Regions from separate parts of the Clostridium isatidis genome, predicted to be linked through region 1. Evidence: riboswitches for the same ligand, from Rfam matches in the RefSeq annotation. Region 1 holds a riboswitch; each other region holds the start of a gene.
What was found. Region 1 has a riboswitch for S-adenosylmethionine ahead of BEN51_RS13370 (methionine ABC transporter ATP-binding protein). Riboswitches for the same ligand answer to the same signal wherever they lie in the genome.

Region 1 (2,200 bases):
TCTCACGGATATGTATTAGATCAAAATATAGAAAAATATATCAGTATATATGATGAGAGAAGTAGGCAAACTAAGAAAGGAAAAAAAGCTGCTATAGTATATACAACAATGACAAATTCAACAAAAGCTATTGCAGAGAAGTTTAAGAAGGATCTTGAAGCTGAAGATATAGAAGTAGCTATATTTAATGCTGATAAGAGCGAAGAAAGTGATATTATAGAAGCCATTAGAAATTCAGATGCATTGCTATTTGGTACTTCAACAAGATATGGTGATTTAATAGGATCCATTGAAAATATTTTAAAGAAGTTAAAGGATATGAATTTAGAAGGTAAAGTAGCTGCTGCATTTGGCTCCTTTGGATGGAGTGGAGAACCTATAGAAATAATTCAGGATTACTTAAATGAAACTAATGCAAAGGTATTAAGCACTTCCTCAATAATAAAGTCTACTGGTATGATTGAAGTTAATTTCCCAGTAAGAGTAAGATTCTCTCTTAATGAAGAATCTAAGAAGGATGTAGAAAAGGCAGCAGATTATATAAGTTCAATATTATAAAATATAGCATTGCAAATCTAAGGAAAATGTTGTTAAATTAAATTAAATATATTTGATAATATATTTAATAATAGAAAACATTGTAGGAGGTATTGAGCATGAAAAAATTTATATGTGATGTTTGTGGATACATTTATGATCCAGAACTAGGAGATCCAGATAATGGAGTAGAACCAGGAACTTCCTTTGAAGATGTTCCAGAAGATTGGTTATGTCCACTTTGTGGAGTTGGTAAAGACGAATTCTCAGAATTAGAAGAGTAATTAATTTAATGAATTTTGAATTACCATAATAAAAATATAAATGGATTTAAAAACCTCTGATTATTATATATATAATTATCAGAGGTTTTTTGTTTATATTTTATAAGTAAAAATAAATTGACAAGAAATATTGTTAGAGTTATAATTCTCTATAATAAAGGGCTGGTATTGTATATTGGTTAATACTCTAGCCTTCTAAGCTGGAAAGGTGGGTTCACTTCCCACTATTTGCTCCAAATGATGGGATATCGCCAAGTGGTAAGGCACCACATTCTGACTGTGGCATTCGTAGGTTCGAATCCTACTATCCTAGCCAATCTTTATTATTTTTAAATATGTTTTAATTTAAGATGAACAAGTTATTAATAAAAAAATATATTGACAATTTATCAGCTGTAAATATATAATACAAAACAAGTAATCTAAAACTAAATAACTTTTTATCTAAAGACGGAGGGACTGGCCCTGTGAAGTCTAGCAACCAAAATTATTAAGCGAAATTAGGATGATTTTTGGTGCTAAATTCTACAGGTTAACTACGTCTAAAAGATAGAAAGTTTAATGTGTTTATTACACTGCTTTCTTATTTTTTAGGAAAGCAGTTTTTTTATTTTTAAATAAAAAGGAGGGGGAAAGGTGATAGAATTAAAAAATTTATGCAAAAGTTATACTACAAAAGCTGGCAAAGTAGAGGCAGTAAAAGATGTAACACTAAAGATTAATAAGGGAGATATTTATGGAATTATAGGCTTTAGTGGAGCTGGTAAATCGACCCTTGTTAGATGCATAAACCTTCTTGAAAAACCCAATAAAGGACAAGTTATTATAGATGGTAAGAATCTTGTAACTTTATCAAATAAGGAACTTAGGAAAGAAAGAAAAAAGATAGGCATGATATTTCAACATTTTAATCTTATGAAATCAAGAACGGTATTTGAAAATATAGCTTACCCATTAAGGGGGAGTGGATTGTCTAAGGAAGAAATAAGAGGGAAAGTTTTATCTCTATTAAAACTTGTTGAACTGGAGGATAAGGAAAGTGCATATCCATCTCAATTAAGCGGCGGTCAAAAACAAAGAGTGGGAATTGCAAGGGCCTTAGCTAATGATCCAAAGGTTCTACTTTGTGATGAAGCAACTAGTGCCTTAGATCCACAGACAACGAAATCAATACTAAGGCTTTTAAAGGAAGTAAATAAAAAGCTTAATTTAACAATTGTAGTAATAACACATGAAATGCAGGTAGTTAAGGAAATATGTACAAGAGTTGCTGTTATGGAGAAGGGAAGGATAGTGGAGGAAGGAAATATATTTAAAGTATTTTCAGAGCCTAAGCAAGAAATTACAAGAAACTTTATAGAAAGTACATCTATATTAAG
Region 2 (2,200 bases), 1.2 Mb from region 1:
CAGAATTATTATTCAAATAAATCACTCCCCTTAATAGATTAATTTTATAAAAAAGTTATTGACATTGTTTTTTGCAAGATGTATAATATAATTAGGGAATTATATTATATCTCATAAAATGTTGATATCTGTTTTATGTTATCACTTTTATTTTTTTTGTCAATAATTAAAACCATTTGCATTTTTGCAAATGGTTTTTTTATAATAATATATTAACTATCCTTACAAACATAATATTTTAACCAATTTGAAAATAATAAATTGGCATGTGCTCTCCATCTTACAATAGGTTCACTATTAGGATCATTCTTAGAAAAATAATTCTTTGGTATATCTATATTAATACCTTTTGATTTATCTCTTTCATATTCTTGCTTTAAAGTATTAGAATCATATTCAGAATGGCCAGTGGCAAAAATTTGTTTTCCATTATTAGCATAAGCAAGATATACTCCAGCCTCCTCTGATTCTGATAAAATAGTAAGTCCTGGAACCTTATAAATATCTTCTTTTAAAATATCTGTATGTCTTGAATGAGGCACATAAAACTCATCATCAAAACCCCTTAATAAACTAGCACTCTTATCATTTACTTTATGCGAGAAAATACCAAATAATTTCTTATCTAAAGGATATTTAGGAATACCAAAATGATAATATAGGCCAGCTTGGGCTCCCCAACATATATGAAAAGTTGAAGTAACATTTTCTACTGAATAACTCATTACCTCTTTTAGTTCCTCCCAGTAATCTACCTCCTCAAATTCTAAATGTTCAATTGGTGCCCCTGTTATTATAAATCCATCAAATTTTTCATTTTTTATTTCCTTGAAATTTCTATAAAAGTTTAGGAGGTGTTCTTTAGGAGTATTTTTACACTTATGCTCCTTAATATAAATAAGCTCAACTTCTACATTTATATCAGTATTTGCAAGAAGTCTTAAAAGTTGAGTTTCTGTGTTAATTTTTGTAGGCATCAAATTTAAAATTCCTATCTTAATAGTCTTTAAATCATTATTGAATTTCTCCTTATATATAACAGGAAGCTTTTCATTTGTAAGAATTTTAGCTGCTGGTAAGCCTTCTGGAATAATTACTGGCATAATTTCTCTCCTTTCCTACGCTATTTATTATAAGAATAAATAAAAAACCACTTCTTAAAATAAGAAGTGGAAAAACCAAATTCCAAAAATATATTAAAATTTTTCTATCACTTCTTATCTTTCAGGAAAACTCCTGCTGGAATTAGCACATTTCTATCTTAATTAGACAGCTGTTGCTGGGTTTCATAGGGCCAGTCCCTCCACCACTCTTGATAAGATTTAAGATTGTTTAGTTTGGATTAATTTTACTTTAATAAAAATACATTGTCAATATCTATTTAACATCATATTTACAAATCCTTTAACTTTCCTTTTTTCTTTAACTTTTCTAATAATTCATTTGGATTATCATTTATAATAAGATTTTTAGGAAAATCTATAGATTGAAGCATTTCAATAGCCTCCGAAAATTCTCCAATTTTAGTACAGAAATGGGCATCACTATTAATAACAATCCTTGCATTATGTAACTTACATAATAAAGCTATTTTTTTACAATTTGTAAAACTTCCTGGTCTAGAAGTAGTAAAGGAACTATTATTTATTTCAATTAATACATCATTTTCTTTTGCACATATCACTATTTCTTCATAATCAACTGGAACAGCTGGATTTCCTAAATGACCTATTATATCAATTTTACCTCTTTTTATTGCGTTAACAAAAGCTCTCGTATTTTCCTCTACATTTCCTACATTATATACTTCAGTATGTATACTCCCAATTACAATATCGAGTTTATCTAACATAGAATCTTCCATATCCAAATTACCATCATAATCCATTATATTAGCTTCAACGCCATACAGCATGGTAACTCCAAAAAGTTCTCTAGGTAAGACTCTGTAATTTGAAAAATACCAAATATGAGGTGAACCAGGCATAGTAATTCCATGTTCTGTAGTTCCTAAAACTTTAATTCCCTTCTCAGAAGCTGCTTTAGCATTTTCCATTAAGCTTGAATAAGCATGTCCACTAGCTATTGTATGAGTATGAACATCTAACTTAAATTTCATTTTATCACCCTTTATAATATATATTATCTTTATCAATTACTATTTAATAATATCATTAATTTTTCAAATTGCAACTTGCAC
Region 3 (2,200 bases), 400 kb from region 1:
ATATTATGGTAATGAAGAAAGGGTGATAGAGTGAGGCATAATTACGATTCCTTCGATTATTGGGAAGAACTGATAGATAAAAACAAAACTTTGAGAGGTCATATGTTTATGGATTCGTTACCAAATAAGGATACAATTTATATTCATACCCTAGTTTTTGGAAAAAACAACGGAATTGATAATACATGGAGCTACTTTCCTGATATAAAGACTTTATTAGGATATATACAATATTCATTTTTACAAGAAGCCTTTTATAAGTGGATATATGGAAAGGAAAAATTAATTGTTAATGTACCTAATATAAGAGTAGAAAAAATAATTTCTGATGCAGAAAAGAATAAAAAGCTGACAAAAGAAGAAGCAGATAATATGAGAAGAGAAATAAATATGATAAAATCTTGCTGGTCTTTACCAAAAAATAAAATCTTTGCAAGGTTAAAAAAATTTAGTCGAGATTTTAATAAAACCTGGGTTGGAGATAATAGAGAGTTTTTATATTTAAAGATATTTAATAGTCCTATCGAATTAGGAGATTTCGTGATAAACTCCAATTATATAATTAGAGGAAATGAATTTGAAAAAGTAGTTGGGGTTACTATTGATGAATGGAAGGAAATATGTAGAAAAGCAGAAACTGATAAAACTTACGGCGAGAAATTTAGAAATATTTTAGCAAAATCTCTTACAGATGTAGTATAAAAATATAGAAATTTCTTATTGACAGAATTATTTTTCTAGTATTATAATAATATTTGTCAATAAGATTTGCGGGTGTAGCTCAATGGTAGAGCCCTTGCCTTCCAAGCAAGTTACGTGAGTTCGATTCTCATCACCCGCTCCATTTTGTGCCATTAGCTCAGTTGGTAGAGCACCTGACTCTTAATCAGGGTGTCCAGGGTTCGACCCCCTGATGGCGCACCAGATTAAAAAAGAGAGATTAACCTAGGTTAATCTCTCTTTTTAGTTTGTACTAAAGAATTCGTAATTCATATTTAAGCATTAAACTACTGAGTAATAGCCACCAAACTGTGTATTATTTACTGTGTATTGTGAATTGAAAGGTGCTGTATACTTTTCCTTATTGACATTATAAGTCTAAGTTGATACTATATTAATGCAAAATTTAAGAACTTATCAAGAGCGGTGGAGGGACTGGCCCTGAGAAACCCAGCAACCGAGAATCTTAATGATTCTTAAGGTGCTAAATCCTGCAGGAGATCCTGGAAGATAAGGAGTTTATTATAACTTTTTATAAGGAAATGAGCTTCTGTATTCTTGCAGAAGTTTTTTTGTTTTTTAATAACTTTAAGTAATTGGGGCTATATATTATTTTGAAGGAGAGGAAGAAGCCTTGGAAAATAAGAGTAATGGGTTTGCGTTAGTGCCATTAGGAGTATTTATAGTAATTTATTTAGGAATATCTATAGTAGCAAAAAGTTTTTATGCTGTATCAGTAATTATTCCTTTTTTAGCAGCAGCATTAACTGCTTTATTAATGAATAGGAAGGAAAAGCTTGATAAAAAAATAGAGATCTTCTGCAAAGGGGCAGGAGATATAAATATTTTATTAATGATATTAATATTTATATTAGCAGGTGCCTTTGCCCAGGTAGCCAAAGATATGGGAGCAGTAGATTCTACTGTTAATTTAGGTCTTTATTTACTTCCAAGCAGTTTATTAATACCAGGGATATTTATTATTGGGTGTTTTATTTCCTTATCTATAGGGACTTCAATGGGAACAATAGTTGCTTTAGTACCAATAGCAATTGGAATAGCCGATAAAACTGGAATATCAACATCTTTATCTGTGGGGGCAGTAGTCTGTGGGGCTATGTTTGGTGACAATCTTTCCGTAATATCTGATACAACTATTGCTGCAACTAAGACTCAAGGTTGTGAGATGAAGGATAAATTTAAAATGAACTTTTTAATAGTTCTTCCAGCTGCAATAATTACTACAATTATATTTATAATTTTAACAAGAAATACAGCAGTAATAAATTTAGATTCTTTGGAGTTTAATATATTTAAAATATTACCATATATTGTAGTAATAATAACATCCTTAATAGGATTAAACGTAATAATAGTTTTGTTGCTTGGATTAGGACTTTCAGGATTAATGGGTATTATAGTTGGAAGTTTTGATATAATAGGTCTTTTTAATTCAATATCTAATGGGATATCATCAATG
Region 4 (2,200 bases), 410 kb from region 1:
TAATTATGCTCACAGGAAACGTAAGCCTTTAGTATAACTAAAAAATATAGAGCCTAATTGGCTTCCTACCAATCAGGCTCTTTTCTATTATAAAATCTTAAAGTAATTTCTTAATTTCTTCTACTTTATTTAACTTTTCCCAAGGTAAATCTAAATCATTTCTTCCAAAATGTCCATAAGCAGCTGTTTGTTTATAAATAGGTCTTCTTAAATCTAAATCTCTTATTATAGCACCTGGTCTTAAATCAAATACTTTTTCTACTATTGAAATTATTTCTTCATCAGATTTCTTTCCTGTTCCAAAAGTATCTACTACTATTGATACTGGTTTCGCAACACCTATTGCATAAGCTAATTGGATTTCAAGCTTATCTGCTATTCCTGCTGCTACTAAGTTCTTAGCCACCCATCTTGCTGCATAAGCGGCTGATCTATCAACCTTTGTTGGATCCTTTCCTGAGAAAGCTCCACCGCCATGTCTTCCATATCCACCATATGTGTCAACAATAATTTTTCTTCCTGTTAATCCACTATCTCCTTGAGGACCTCCAACAACAAATCTTCCTGTAGGATTTATGAAATATTTTGTTTTATCATCTAATAATTCAGCAGGAACAACTACTTTAATTACATGTTCCATTAAATCTTCTTTAATCTTTTCTTGTGTTACATCTTCACTATGTTGTGTTGATATTACAATAGTATCAACTCTAACTACTTTATTATCATCATACTCAACTGTAACTTGAGTTTTTCCATCAGGTCTTAAGTAACTTAAAGTTCCGTTCTTTCTTACTTCTGATAATCTTCTAGAAAGTTTATGTGCTAATGATATAGGCATTGGCATATATTCTTCTGTTTCATTTGTTGCAAAACCAAACATCATCCCTTGATCTCCAGCCCCAACTGCTTCTACATCACCTTGTTCTCCTATTCTTGCTTCTAATGCCTTATCAACTCCCATTGCTATATCTCCTGATTGTTCGTCAATAGAAGTTAAAACTGAACAAGTATCACAGTCAAAACCAAATTTTGCTCTATCATAACCAATTTCTCTTACTGTTTGTCTTACTATTTTTGGAATATCAACATAACAACTAGTTGATATTTCTCCCATAACTAATACCATACCTGTGGTTACAGCTGTTTCACAAGCAACTCTTGCCGTAGGATCTTGTGCTAAAATACTGTCTAATACTGCATCGGATATTTGATCACAAATTTTATCTGGATGTCCTTCTGTAACTGATTCAGATGTAAATAATCTTTTCATGATATTCTCTCCTTTCTTTTATTTGATATTAATTCTAAAAAGATTCATATAAAAGAAAAAAATCTCTTCGACAAGAAGAGATTAAATAACTATATATCTTCTTATCTTGCAAAATTAATTGCAGGAATTGGCACCACACTTTTATTAAAGCAGGTTGCCGGGTTTCACAGGGCCCTTTTCCCTCCACCTCTCTTGATAAGAATTAATATCAAATTTTCTTTTTAGATTTTATCATTTATAGCTATAATAGTCAACAAAAAAAGACAAGGTTCTCTTGTCTTTTTTTGGTGGGGGAGGACGGATTCGAACCATCGAAACGATAACGTAACAGATTTACAGTCTGCCCCCTTTGGCCACTCGGGAACTCCCCCATATATGGAGCTGGCAATAGGACTCGAACCTACAACCTGCTGATTACAAGTCAGCTGCTCTACCATTGAGCCATGCCAGCATATTTTTAAAAGATTTATTGGTGGAAACAACAGGGATCGAACCTGTGACCCCCTGCTTGTAAGGCAGGTGCTCTCCCAGCTGAGCTATGCTTCCATATTAAAATAATTTGTGGTGGAGGAGGATGGATTCGAACCATCGAAACGATAACGTAACAGATTTACAGTCTGCCCCCTTTGGCCACTCGGGAACTCCTCCATATATGGAGCTGGCAATAGGACTCGAACCTACAACCTGCTGATTACAAGTCAGCTGCTCTACCATTGAGCCATGCCAGCATATTCTTAATTTTAATGAATTTTATGGTGGGGGAGGACGGATTCGAACCATCGAAACGATAACGTAACAGATTTACAGTCTGCCCCCTTTGGCCACTCGGGAACTCCCCCATGTAAATTCATTAATTTGTCAAATAAACTTTCGTCTCCTCGACTAACAATAGTTAGTATATATTTATTGTCTTTATATTTCAAGTTT

Region 2: linked by a shared signal. The riboswitch ahead of BEN51_RS05220 (homoserine O-succinyltransferase) and the one ahead of BEN51_RS13370 (methionine ABC transporter ATP-binding protein) in region 1 are both predicted to bind S-adenosylmethionine.
Region 3: linked by a shared signal. The riboswitch ahead of BEN51_RS01785 (Na+/H+ antiporter NhaC family protein) and the one ahead of BEN51_RS13370 (methionine ABC transporter ATP-binding protein) in region 1 are both predicted to bind S-adenosylmethionine.
Region 4: linked by a shared signal. The riboswitch ahead of metK (methionine adenosyltransferase) and the one ahead of BEN51_RS13370 (methionine ABC transporter ATP-binding protein) in region 1 are both predicted to bind S-adenosylmethionine.

Annotation. Positions count from the first base shown of each region.
Region 1 is NZ_CP016786.1:2,820,558-2,822,757, reverse strand. Features, by position in the region: gene BEN51_RS13390 (FprA family A-type flavoprotein) at 1-558, shown strand, start outside; gene rd (rubredoxin) at 657-821, shown strand; tRNA gene BEN51_RS13380 (tRNA-Arg) at 983-1,057, shown strand; tRNA gene BEN51_RS13375 (tRNA-Gln) at 1,063-1,137, shown strand; SAM riboswitch class I at 1,259-1,377, shown strand; gene BEN51_RS13370 (methionine ABC transporter ATP-binding protein) at 1,458-2,200, shown strand, end outside.
Region 2 is NZ_CP016786.1:1,105,038-1,107,237, forward strand. Features, by position in the region: gene helD (RNA polymerase recycling motor HelD) at 1-16, opposite strand, end outside; gene BEN51_RS05220 (homoserine O-succinyltransferase) at 213-1,103, opposite strand; SAM riboswitch class I at 1,215-1,322, opposite strand; gene BEN51_RS05225 (phosphatase) at 1,394-2,119, opposite strand.
Region 3 is NZ_CP016786.1:351,398-353,597, forward strand. Features, by position in the region: gene BEN51_RS01770 (hypothetical protein) at 31-702, shown strand; tRNA gene BEN51_RS01775 (tRNA-Gly) at 771-844, shown strand; tRNA gene BEN51_RS01780 (tRNA-Lys) at 849-924, shown strand; SAM riboswitch class I at 1,132-1,237, shown strand; gene BEN51_RS01785 (Na+/H+ antiporter NhaC family protein) at 1,355-2,200, shown strand, end outside.
Region 4 is NZ_CP016786.1:2,415,029-2,417,228, forward strand. Features, by position in the region: gene nagA (N-acetylglucosamine-6-phosphate deacetylase) at 1-3, shown strand, start outside; gene metK (methionine adenosyltransferase) at 98-1,273, opposite strand; SAM riboswitch class I at 1,372-1,475, opposite strand; tRNA gene BEN51_RS11380 (tRNA-Tyr) at 1,559-1,644, opposite strand; tRNA gene BEN51_RS11385 (tRNA-Thr) at 1,650-1,724, opposite strand; tRNA gene BEN51_RS11390 (tRNA-Val) at 1,744-1,819, opposite strand; tRNA gene BEN51_RS11395 (tRNA-Tyr) at 1,836-1,921, opposite strand; tRNA gene BEN51_RS11400 (tRNA-Thr) at 1,927-2,001, opposite strand; tRNA gene BEN51_RS11405 (tRNA-Tyr) at 2,027-2,112, opposite strand.